Regions from separate parts of the Leuconostoc kimchii IMSNU 11154 genome, predicted to be linked through region 1. Evidence: riboswitches for the same ligand, from Rfam matches in the RefSeq annotation. Region 1 holds a riboswitch; each other region holds the start of a gene.
What was found. Region 1 has a riboswitch for thiamine pyrophosphate ahead of thiW (energy coupling factor transporter S component ThiW). Riboswitches for the same ligand answer to the same signal wherever they lie in the genome.
Positions count from the first base shown of each region.

Region 2: it holds a riboswitch for thiamine pyrophosphate, as region 1 does, so the genes downstream of both, LKI_RS09250 (nucleoside 2-deoxyribosyltransferase) here and thiW (energy coupling factor transporter S component ThiW) in region 1, are expected to answer to the same signal.
Region 3: it holds a riboswitch for thiamine pyrophosphate, as region 1 does, so the genes downstream of both, LKI_RS08030 (ECF transporter S component) here and thiW (energy coupling factor transporter S component ThiW) in region 1, are expected to answer to the same signal.
Region 4: it holds a riboswitch for thiamine pyrophosphate, as region 1 does, so the genes downstream of both, LKI_RS01105 (acetylornithine deacetylase) here and thiW (energy coupling factor transporter S component ThiW) in region 1, are expected to answer to the same signal.

Region 1 covers NC_014136.1:986,067-989,248, forward strand. Annotated here, with positions in the region: gene LKI_RS05375 (vWA domain-containing protein) at 1-611, shown strand, start outside; gene LKI_RS05380 (hypothetical protein) at 654-950, shown strand; gene LKI_RS05385 (hypothetical protein) at 947-1,456, shown strand; TPP riboswitch at 1,508-1,596, shown strand; gene thiW (energy coupling factor transporter S component ThiW) at 1,724-2,227, shown strand; gene thiM (hydroxyethylthiazole kinase) at 2,271-3,047, shown strand; gene thiD (bifunctional hydroxymethylpyrimidine kinase/phosphomethylpyrimidine kinase) at 3,040-3,182, shown strand, end outside.
Region 2 covers NC_014136.1:1,737,237-1,740,418, reverse strand. Annotated here, with positions in the region: gene LKI_RS09255 (thymidylate synthase) at 1-685, opposite strand, end outside; gene LKI_RS09250 (nucleoside 2-deoxyribosyltransferase) at 720-1,163, opposite strand; TPP riboswitch at 1,274-1,381, opposite strand; gene LKI_RS09245 (phosphoketolase family protein) at 1,732-3,182, shown strand, end outside.
Region 3 covers NC_014136.1:1,475,666-1,478,847, forward strand. Annotated here, with positions in the region: gene LKI_RS08025 (ABC transporter ATP-binding protein) at 1-1,182, opposite strand, end outside; gene LKI_RS08030 (ECF transporter S component) at 1,175-1,756, opposite strand; TPP riboswitch at 1,905-1,994, opposite strand; gene LKI_RS08035 (dihydrofolate reductase family protein) at 2,095-2,643, shown strand; gene LKI_RS08040 (GNAT family N-acetyltransferase) at 2,629-3,165, opposite strand.
Region 4 covers NC_014136.1:117,368-120,549, reverse strand. Annotated here, with positions in the region: gene LKI_RS01115 (GNAT family N-acetyltransferase) at 1-436, shown strand, start outside; gene LKI_RS01110 (glycosyltransferase family 8 protein) at 590-1,423, shown strand; TPP riboswitch at 1,525-1,613, shown strand; gene LKI_RS01105 (acetylornithine deacetylase) at 1,702-2,967, shown strand; gene tenA (thiaminase II) at 2,970-3,182, shown strand, end outside.

The sequences.
Region 1 (3,182 bases):
TGGCCTTGGTAATTAAAAAAGCTGATGAAGACACGAAGTTATCTGGTCGTGGTAAAATAGACAGTCGTGTACAACAACAAATTGATGAGATTGTCGTACCGAAACGTCATTGGCGATCAGTGTTACGTATGGGGTTAAGTCAAATGCCGAATAAACGTCAGTCATCTCGTGCACGGTTTAATCGAAGACAAGCTTATCGTTTAGATTTATTAGGCGAAATTAGTACATATGATGCACAGGTTGCTGTTTTTATTGATAATTCTGCCTCGATTTCTAACCAGCAAGTCGGGCAGATGTTGGCCACTGTTTTACAGCTAACACAACAACTTGATGCTGACGTGCGTGTTTTCTCTTTTGATACACAGGTTCACGATATTAAAAAAGTGACAAAGTGGGTACGACATGCAGGCGGTGGGACAACATTTCAATGTATTTTTGATACCTTGTTAGAACGCCAGTTCAACCCGATGCAGACCGTTGTCATCATTCTAACTGATGGTGAAGGTGAAAAAAGTCAGTTAAAAACAAAATTTAAGCATGTGTACTGGTTACTACCACCCCAAAAAACGCTAAGTATCCAGAAGCCTTTTGGTCAAATATTACGCTTTTGAGCGTACACGCTATCATCAAGTTCAGACATACAAGAGGTTAAAATGACTGAAAAATTAAATCCAACAGATTTACGTAGTTTTATTAACAAAGACGGTCGTTTTAAACGCGCTGAAGCCTTACTCAATAATCATTGGGAATCACTCATTTTGAATGATACGTGGGGTATGATGTTAATTACCTTAGCAGACATTACCTTTGCTAAAAAATTAAGCGCTGCAAATTTGGTAACAACAACTGTTGATTTGACAACGTTTGCCGGTGTACAGGCATTTATTTTATCAAATCAAACACGGCTATCACCAAATGTTGTCAACGCACTAAAGGAGCCTTTTTTATGAAAATTAATTTAGTGTTAGCGCCAGAACAAGAACCTGCTGAACTTTTAGCCTTGCAATCGATGCATCCAACAAACTGTTTTTATTTGGCCAAAGAGTCGCAACTGGCTGGTACAAATATGTTAATTTTAGATGATCCGGATTTAGTCGATAAGTTTCAACGGCCTATTAGTTTTGATAGCGTGATTATTTCTGGATTATTGCAAGGTCAAGTGATACATCAAATAGCCTTTCAAACTAAAGGTCATCAAGATGAACTGGTGACACAATTGCTACCTGATGATGCTGTTTTGGCACAAAATAGCCAAGGTAAGGCTGAGTTCATGTTGTGGAGTTTTTGGCCCGATCATTCGGCATTGGCTGATTATTTGGTGAGTGATAACTATACGCAGATGAAACAATTAATGAAAAATCCCTATACAACAAGTTACACACATGTCACTTCAGAAAGTCAATTATCACTGACACATCAGATGCGGGATTTTGATAATCAAACATGGTGGGGATAATTTCCTCTTGCATAGGGCACTATTCTGGTCTACAATAAATGCATAAACTAATATTTTTATCTGGGGTGCCGTTTGGCTGAGAAATACTCATTGAACCTGATCACGATAATGCGTGCGAAGGGAGATACGTTGACAAATATGAAATTACAGCATAATGATGCCTACTTTTATAACTGTTGACTGTTTTTCCTTTGTGAAAATCAGTCAACAGTTTTTTATGTTAAAAAGTGCGAACCATTTTTTAGACAAAAGGAGATCATTTTGGAAATGAGACAAGGTATAGGAACGAATAAGGTATTGCGTAAACTCGCGTTGTCCGGCGTTATCACGGCGTTATCATTTGCAACGTCAAGTGTTGTCGTATTGCCTAATATGGCACCTTTTCAACACTTTTTTAATGTCATAACGGTCGTCATTCTCGGGCCATGGTATGCAGTTGCTATCGCATTTTTAACAGGTGGGTTGCGTATGATTTTAGCTGGTCGCACGATTTTGGCTATCGTTGGTGCCATATTTGGTGCCGCTATTGGCGGTATTTTATATCGTCTGACTGGTAAGTATATTGCTGTAGTTATTGGCGAAATCATTGGAACAGGGATCGTTTCAGCGATTGTTTCAGTACCAGTGATGAACTATCTTTACCACGCTAAAGTACCAAGTATTTATTTTTATGTTCCGTTCTTCTTGCCGGCAGCCGTAGTCGGTGCAATGTTGGGATACATCTTTTTAAAGTTTATGAAACAAACGAAACTATTAGACAAGCTACAGTGAAACATATTAATCAAGTAACGAAAGATTAAAGGATGGTAAAATAATGGATTTATTAGAATTAAAATCAAAAACACCGTTAGTTTTTAACTATGCAAATTATGTGACGCCACAATTTGTTGCCAATGTCGTTAACGTTGTGGGAGGCTCACCAATTATGGCACGTGAAATTGACGAGTTTAATGACTTGGTAGCTATCAGTGATGCTGTGGTCGTCAATACAGGGACTTGGAGACGGTCAGAACTACCTGAAACAATTAAACTCATTCAAATAGCTAATCAAGCCAAAAAAGTTGTGGTTTTGGATCCTGTTGCTGTTGGTATCCCTTCAAGAAGTGTACCAGTTAAAGCTGTGATGACTGACTCACAAGTTAATGTTATTCGTGGTAACGCTGCCGAAATCGCGTGGTTTGCAGGAATTGATTTTACGAGTCATGGGATTGATGCCACAGGAAACGGTGACGTCCAAAAAATTGCCAGCTTGGCTGCGCAAAAAACAGGCGCTATTATTGCGCTCAGTGGTCAAACAGATGTCATCAGTGACGGACATACAACTCAAATGATTGCTGTTGATGTGCCACTTTTAGCGACAAATGTTGGGACAGGTGATGCCTTATCCGCTTTGGTGGGGATGTTTAATAGCGATGAAGTGACCGTAGAGAACACTGCTCGTGCTATGGCAATGATGAAGTTAGCAGGTGTGAGAGCAAGTCAAACAGTGAAAACACCTGGATATTTTGCCAATCAAGTGTTGGATGAATTATATTTAATTAAACAGGATGAATTAGAAGAATTCATACGTTCGGAGGTTCAAAATGGCTAATGAAACCCCACAAGTAATGACAATTGCTGGTACAGATTCTAGCGGTGGTGCAGGCGTATCTGCTGATTTAAAAACATTTTTTGCACACCACGTATATGGCGCGAATGTGATTGTATCAGTTACTGCTCAAAACAC
Region 2 (3,182 bases), 750 kb from region 1:
TCTCTAACACATGCGTTACCCATAAATTATCAGGTTCATAGATGTGCATGGTGCCTACACTGTGATAATACTTTCCTACTGGTATATGGAGCTCACGCGCCATCAATTCTTGAATAAAGGTAAATGAGAAAACGTCACTCACAATACCGCGAAAAGCATCATTAGCTCGCATATAAGCAATCATATCTAGATGATTATCTCGAATAAAAAATTGTAGACCCAAAGTGCACGACACATCTAAATTGTTTGGAATAGCCAACTCACTGCCATCAAAAATTTGTAATACTGCACGTTTAGAATCTGGATCTTTGATTAATAAATCTTTAACATTTTGCCATTGACTTGATTGTTGACCTTTATCATTAAACAATTTCGATCCATAGGCAGTACCTGTTAAAATACGGCCATCCATTGAATAATCTGGCATTTTTTTATTATAGTAGCTGATGTAATCTAAGCGGTTATTACCTGTTAAATACCATAATACTTCGGCAAAATTAAATATAATATTACATTTTCTTTTTTGATTATAAATGCCTCTTTGTACTGGTTGATTAATCCTAAAATGATAGGCGATTTTTTCGCGACTTTGAAACCCTCGAGGTTGATTAAAAAAGTCAGCGTGGTTGTAAATGTCATTAAGTACAGACATATAGGCGCTATCAAAATTTTCATACGTTGACATCTTTCGTTTCCTCCTCTGTGATGACGTACAATCATTATTTGTCATTCAAAAATTGTTTAATTTTTAATAAACAATCTGCAGTATCTTTGTAATATAAATAATTGACGCGACTGATAGTTCCTAAACCTCTCACAAGATAAGCGTAGGTTGTATTTTCTTGTAAGAGCAAGACAATTGGTTTATCAAATGCCGAAGCCCAGCCTATTTCAATATGTGTACCAGGCGATGCTGGATACCCCGGAAATGCCATAAACAGATGGCATTTTTTTATTGCTTCAAAATCTGCCATGGTGCATTCATCTGGGGTCATCATATGTTGACCCCATCCCTCACGTTGATGCGCGTTATCGACAACAAAGTCTGCTTCTTCAAGTAGTTGCATCACCTGTTTAATTAAACTCATACTTTGTGAATCAACGACTTTGTCATGGGTTAATAGTTGTTTAAATGGTGCTGCCAAGAATACATGGTTTCTCAAGAAATATTCCTCCTAAAATTTAGAACATAGAAAAAGAGCGTTTGCAATCATTTTTGATACTGCAAACGCTCTAGATATAGTATGTCTATCTATAATGGCACCCTAGCGGCCCTTTATATTTCACACTTTCCTACGCTGTTTGCAACAGATCAGGTTCAAAGGGTTCAAAGACTATCACTTCTCTCTCAGCTTCTTGTGAAGCACCCCTAGTATGTTAATTAATCGATTAATAACAAACTGATTCTACCACATCACATTGACAATATGCAACTTATTATCAATGTTAAAACAAGCGTTGATATGTAAAAATCCTCTCCACTGTGCGCTTTTTCACGATATAAATAAAGTCCAATATGTTAATTGGTACGAACCAATTAACATATTGGTGTTGACTTTTATATAAATAACCTATACGATAGGTTTGTAAAAATAATGACGGCATCATAGCATGATAAATTTTTCAAAATACTTTGCAAAGTAATTTTTTCTGTGTTTCTTGCGATATTTTTTACAACGATTGCCCTGTGCATTTTACTTTAATCATATTAATTTGGAGGACTTAACTAACATGAGTATTGACTCAAAGAATTATCTTGATCATCTAGACGCTTACTGGCGAGCTACTAACTATTTATCAGTCGGTCAACTTTATTTATTGGATAACCCACTACTTAGAGAAGAACTGACAGCGGATCAGGTTAAAATTCATCCGATTGGTCACTGGGGAACAATTACAAGCCAAAACTTTATCTATGCACACCTTAACCGTGCAATCAATAAATTCAACTTGAACATGTTTTACGTTGAAGGACCTGGTCACGGTGGTCAAGTCATGATTTCAAATGCTTATTTAGATGGTAGCTATACTGAGGCCTTTCCAGAAATCACACAAGATACTGCTGGCATGCAAAAAATGTTCAAACGTTTTTCATTCCCTGGCGGTGTTGCATCACACGCTGATCCAAAAGTACCTGGGTCAATTCATGAAGGTGGTGCTTTAGGCTATTCTATCCTTCACGGTGCTGGTGCGGTTCTTGATAACCCTGACTTAGTTGCTGCTGTTGTCATTGGTGATGGTGAAGCTGAAACTGCACCGTTAGCTACTTCTTGGCATGTCAATAAGTTTTTAAATCCTAAAAACGATGGGACAGTCTTACCAATTTTAAACCTTAACGGATTCAAGATTGCTAACCCCACTGTCTTGTCACGTGAAACTGATGAAACACTAACACAATACTTTACTAGCCTCGGTTGGCATCCCTATTTTGTTAGTTCATTTGATAAGCCTATTATGCAAGTTCATGAAGAAATGGCCCACACAATGGATACCGTTTTTGAGGAAATTAAAGCTATTCGTGCGACTGCTGCAAGCCAAAGTAGCGAAGAAGTCACACGGCCAACATGGCCTATGATTGTATTGCGCTCACCAAAGGGCTGGACTGGTCCTAAGAGTTGGGACGGTCAACCGATTGAAAATTCATTCCGTGCTCACCAAATTCCAATCCCTGCAGATCAAAACCATCCTGAATATATCCCTGATTTGGTTAATTGGCTAAAGTCGTACCAACCTGAGGAATTATTTGATGAAGCTGGTCATTTAGCCCCAGAAATTCAAGAAGTATTACCTAAAAAGTCATTACGTATGGCTAATAACAGCGTGACAAACGCTGGTGTCGTTAAGCCACTTAATCTCCCAGATATTAATGATTATCTCGTTGATCGTCAAGTACCTGGTAATGATTTAGCGCAAGATGCTATTTTGTTAGGTGGTTATATTAGAGACCTCATCAAGCTAAACCCAACGAATTTCCGCGGCTTTGGTCCAGATGAAACAGCTTCGAATCGTTTCCAAGATGTCTTTGAAACGACTAATCGTCAATGGTTACTACCAATTAAAGAACCAAATGATCAATTCATGGCACCTGAAGGTCGTATTATCGACTCAATGTTGTCAGAGCATTATGACGAAGGTATGTTAGAAGCCTACACATTAACAGGCCGTCATGGTTTCTTTGCAAG
Region 3 (3,182 bases), 490 kb from region 1:
TACTTGTAGCTTTTTCTGTTGGCCACCAGATAATTGATAAACAATGTGGTCACGAAGATCATTGAGATTTAACTGTGTTAACACTTGTGTCAGTTGATCATTATGCCAAATTTCAGGGAAGCGGCTTAATGATTGCGCTTGTTCTAATTCTTCGCGCACGGTCATGGCGACGAATTGTTGTTCAGCATTTTGAAAAACGAGTGCAACGTCTTGTACATGCCTAGCTATTTTACGCTTTGCAATATTTTCTTGCTGGTAAGTAATCGTACCACCGTAAAGGTATAATTTAACCAAAGCAGATAGTAGGGTTGATTTACCAACGCCGTTTGGTCCAGTGATAAGGATTCTTTTGCCTTTTGGAAATAAACGTGTCGTGCGAGATAACAGTGTCCGCTGACCACTTTCAAGTGTGACAGATTCAAGTGTCAGAATGCCTTTTTTTTCAGTAGGCAAAGACGTATGAAGCACGGGTTGGTTTGGTAATTTTGTCAAAATCTGTTGTCGCTCGTCTGGCAATGCATGATGTAAGCGACCAGCTGTCATAACAAAGATATCATCAATGGCATCAGCATAACCACTCCAATCGTGATCTGTGATTAAAATTGTTTTACCTTGACGTTGGTAGGATTTGATGACATCAATCAGTTGTAATCTTGCTGTGGGATCGACGTTTGCAAACGGTTCATCTAGCAATAAATATTCACTGTCTGCGGCTAAAACGGTAGCCAGTGCAACTTTTTGCTTTTCACCACCAGATAAATGTAATAAATCGTGATGCATAAAAGCTGTCATACCGACACTGTCTAGTGCATTTAGGATACGTTGTTCAATTTCTTCAGGTTTAACCTGTAAATTTTCAAGGCTAAATCGTAGTTCTTCAAAGGGTGTTTTCATGACAAATTGGCGTGCAGGATTTTGAAAAAGATAGCCAATGTGTGCAACACGCTGATAAGGTACAATGTCATGAACATCATAATTATCTAGCGTTAAGTTACCAGTTAATGACCCATCACTAAATGTTGGGTACAAACCAGATAGTAATTTAAGTAATGTCGATTTACCGCTACCGCTTGGACCGACAAGCAAGCTGAAACTGTTAGGTCGCAATTTAAGTGAAATATCGGTTAACACTGGTGTTTCGCGATAAGCAAAATTCACATGGTCAACCACTAACTCAGTCACGATGCAAAACACCAGCCTTTTCAATCAGTTTCTGAATGGCAACAACTAACACACCACCAAAGAATAGAAGTGAAACAAAGCGTGTTAAGAATAAGGCAATTAGAAGACCAATGTGATAAGAACCGTAGCCATCACGGACAGCAGACCAGATAAATGTCACAATTGTACCTGTGATTGCTGAGGCAAAAATACCACGCCATCCCCAGTTTTTGTAGCCCAAGACAGCAAATCCTGCTTCACTACCGATACCTTGAACAAGACCAGATAGCAAAGTTGCGACACCCCATTGGCCACCAAGTAACATTTCAACAGCAGCAGCGAAAACTTCACCTAAGACACCAGCACCAGCTTGGCGGATCAAAATGCTGGCCAGTGGTGCAGCCATCATCCAACCACCTAGTAGTAGTTCATTTGCAAATGGTGCTAAGCCCAAGGGCGTTAGGGCAGCTGATAATAAATTATAGATTGGACCAAGAACCCAAAAGATAAATCCAATAAAAACAGCGACGAATGCCAGTAGCAACACGTCACGAAGTGCCCAACGCGTTGATTTTGACTTTGAAATAGTTTGCATAGTATTATGCCTCCAAGAATTTTTTTGTAGTTGTTATTTTATGTCTGGTATACAAAATGGTTTAAAATTGAAATCATCCTCTTGAGATGTTTTCTAGGCAAATAAAAAACTCTTGGTTCATTTATGAGCCAAGAGTTTGCCTAGTACAACATCAAAAAAGCAATTCTCCCTTCGCTGGTATTAGCCAGATCAGGTTCAATGGGTGTTTCTCAGCCACGCGGCACCCCAGATTGTTAATATTAAACTACAGGTTAAATTTAACATATATTTTATATTAATGCAACTATGTTAACATGAAGTATAGTCAATTGTGATGCTAAAAAAGAAAGAGGTGTATCATGCGACACGTTGTTTTTTATGGCGCAATCAGTTTGGATGGTTTTTTATCCGATGAAAACGATGATTTGCAGTGGTTGTTCGACACGAACTTAAATAATCAGTCAACTTATGAAGCGTTCGAAAAAACAGTTGGCACATTTGTCATGGGTCGAAAAACTTTTGACATGACCAAACAACTTATGGGTGACGAAATACTTTATGAAGGCAAAGAAAAAGTTGTTTTTTCACGGGGCCAGCATGAGAATATAAAAGATGTCACCTATGTTTCAGGAGATATTGTAAAGATTATTAAAGGTTATCAACAACAATCTGGTGGTAACATATGGATTATTGGTGGTGGTGGCATTTTAAAACCATTACTTGAAGCGCATATGGTTGATGAGTTATGGGTACAAATTGTGCCGGTATTACTCGGACGAGGAAAGCGATTGTTTGAACCAGGTGACTACCGCTATCGCCTGCAAACAATTGGCACGACTCAATTAGGTGAAATGACAGAAATACATTTCAAACGAGTGGATGAATCGTTTAGCTCACTTCCTACTTGATACTATCTCAGTACGCAGAATACCATATTTGATAGAGTCGTAATAGTGACCTTGCCAATAGCGTACTTGTCGTATAGTACCTTCATGTACAAAACCTGCTTTTTTACTTACACGTACCATTCCGGCGTTACCAGACCATGTTGTGAGACCAATATGTGGCAGTTGGTCATGTTGTGCGAAAAGATCTAATATCCAAATTTTTATCGCACTGGTGGCAATACTTTTACCCCAATCACTTTTTTGATAAATAATGATACCAATTTCTAACCAATGTTGCAGGTTCCCATCAGCCCAATGTGCAGAAACCTCACCGACAATCCGATGGTTAAAATAAATTAAGCGATGATGCGTACTATTAATTAAATGGTACGCTTTTTGTTGAAATTCATGCCATGTTGGGATAGGGTCACGAAAATAGGGACCATTGAAGGCCATCCAAGTGCGATCAGCTAATCTGCCATATTCAATATCATAAACGTGTTGCATTGCTTCCTGTGAAAAAGGTTCAAGGGTAATATTCATATATTTTCCTCCTAATA
Region 4 (3,182 bases), 870 kb from region 1:
AATTTATTATGCCATTGTAGATAAATCAACTCAGAAAGTATTAGGAAGTTTTGCATTAGTTGCGATTGATCAAGAAAACGGTAGCCTTGAAATTGGTTATGTTATTTATTCTGATTCAATGAAAAAGACAAAAATTGCCACTGAGGCGCAGTTCCTTTTAATGACGTATGTATTTGATCAACTAGGATATCGTAGATATGTTTGGATGTGTGATGACTGTAATGAAGCATCAAAGCACGCTGCTACACGTTTGGGATTTTCTTTCGAAGGTATTTTTAGGAATATGTGGGTATACAAAAATAGAAATAGAGATACAGCCTGGTTTTCGATTACTGATTATGAATGGCCTAGTATTAAAAACAGGATGGAAAAGTGGCTCAACAAATCTAATTTTGATAACGAAGGCATTCAGAAAAATAAATTAACCGATATGTAACAGAGAAACATTGTGCGATCATTTTGCAATGTTTCTCTGTTACTTTGTTTGCTAACAAATACCATCTCTCTATTGATCATTTGACGCTTTACAAAGGAGGAATTATCGCGTATTGTTATGATAACAATGACATATTCATAGGAAAGATGAGAAATGGCAACAATCAATATATTAACAACACTAGATGACAATTATCTCACGCAATTTAAAGTCATGTTATTATCAATTAAGCAAACCAATACAGATGATCAGTTCGACATTTGGCTAGCACATCATGCTATTTCAGAATCGTCTAGCAAACAATTAGTAGCATTCGTTAGCAAATTAGGTTATCAATTACATATGGTTCATGTAGATGTCGATGTTTGGTCATCAGCACCTGTATTGAAACAATATCCAGCTGAAATGTATTTCAGGCTTTTGTGTGGAGAATACTTACCGAAGACGTTGACACGTATTTTATATTTAGATCCTGATATTTTAGTGATTAACCCAATAAGATCTTTATGGACGCTAGATATGAAGAATCAGATGATTGCAGCAGCTAGTCACAATGGTTTAACAGGCGTTAGTCAAACTATAAACAACGTACGATTTCAAAATAAAAATAAGTATTTTAATTCTGGCGTGATGTTAATGGACTTAAATAAAATGAGAGAAAAGGTAAAATTAGACGATATTACTTCGGCCATTGATCGCTATGCTAAAAGACTAATATTACCAGATCAAGATATATTGAATTATTTGTATAGTGATCATATTTTGAGTATTCCTGAGGAGATTTGGAATTACGATACACGAGATAATATCGTGCATTTTACTAAAAGTTTAGGGAGTATTGATTTACCATGGGTTATTGAAAATACAGTTATTTTGCACTTCTGTGGTCATCCTAAACCATGGGAAAAGAGAAACCTTAACCGCTTTGCTATTCTATATAAGCATTATGAACAATTATTGCGTTTGAACTATGGTGAGTATTATTAAGTGATGCAATTTATTACTTTATGCCTGTTTAATCAAATATGGTATCAAACAAATTGAAAAAAGGAAGAATTTTTGACAAGTTTATCAAAATAAACTATAATCAATTGAACTAGGGGCGCCACATGGCTGAGAAGTACCCTTTGAACCTGAACTAGTTTGGACTAGCGTAGGAAAGTGTTTTGTGTTGCAACATTAACTGATTTGTAACGCATATATTAAATCCATTTTTTGGAGCACTTTTGTCCGCTGGCAAGAGTGCTTTTTTGTGGAGGTGAAGCATGGATTTAACAAAAGTTAATCAACAAATTGAGTCACGACAAGACGAGCTATTGGACTTAGTAAAAAATCTGGTTGCTTTCGAAACACCAGCACCACCCGCACGAAATACGCGGGAAGCACAAAATTTTGTCGCTGACTTTTTAAGCTCTTTGGGTTTTAGTATTGACCAATGGGCGTTATACGATAATGATGATATTGTTGTTGGAACCAAAAGGGGCAATCCAGCATATCAAAGTTTGATCATTAATGGGCATATGGATGTTGCTGCGTTAAACCCGAATGAAAGTTGGACTTTTACACCTTTTAAAGCGACCGTTCGTGATGATCGAATTATTGGCCGCGGTGTATCAGACATGAAAGGTGGGCTTGCTGCTGCATTATTTGCGTTGAAAATTTTGCACGATCAAAATATTTCGTTGCCTGGAAAGCTGCTTTTTGAATCAGTCATTGGGGAAGAAGTTGGTGAGGCGGGAACGAAATCAACAATTGAACATGGCTACATAGCAGATTTTGCACTTGTAACCGATTCGAGTGATTTAGAGATCCAAGGACAAGGCGGTGTTATTACAGGATGGGTGACAATTAAAAGTGATAAAACCTACCATGATGGTTTACGCCGTGAAATGATTCATGCTGGTGGTGGATTAAGGGCGGCGAGTGCTATTGAAAAGATGGCCAAGTTAATCATTGGTTTACAGGAGCTAGAACGTGATTGGGCAGTGACAAAAAGTTATCCTGGCTTCCCTGCTGGTACGAATACAATAAATCCAGCAGTAATTGAGGGCGGCAGAAATGCAGCATTTATTGCTGACGAAGCCCGCTTATGGCTAACCGTTCATTTTTATCCAAATGAAACCTATCAATCTGTCACACAAGAAGTTGAATCATTTGTTACGCGATTAGCACAAGCAGATCCATGGTTGCGAGATCATCTACCCACCTTTGAATGGGGTGGACATTCAATGATTGAAGATCGCGGTGAAATTTTCCCTGCATTAGAGGTGGATGAAAAACATCCTGCAGTACAAACGTTGTTAAACGCACATCTAACTACTTTTGAAAAGAAAACGCAAGTTTCTGTTTCAACAAGTGTAACAGATGGTGGTTGGTTTGGTGATGCACACATTCCAGCTGTGATTTATGGACCGGGTGACTTACGTCATGCACACGCAGTTGACGAAAGTATTTCAGTGGCACGTTTAGTAAAATATAGTCAAGCTTTAGCACAGTTTATTGTAGATTGGGCACACACTAAAAAGGAGTGAAAATGGGATTTAGTCAAGAAATTATAACGGAAATCGACAATATTTGGCAGGCTAATCTAAAACATCCATTCGTGCAAGAAATTGGCGCGGGTACTTTGCCAGTTAAAAAGTTCAAATATTATATGGTACAAGACTATGTATATTTGATGGATTATGCCAAAGTGTTTGCGTTAGGTGCTCTCAAAAGTCCTGATTTGAAAACAATGATACAATTT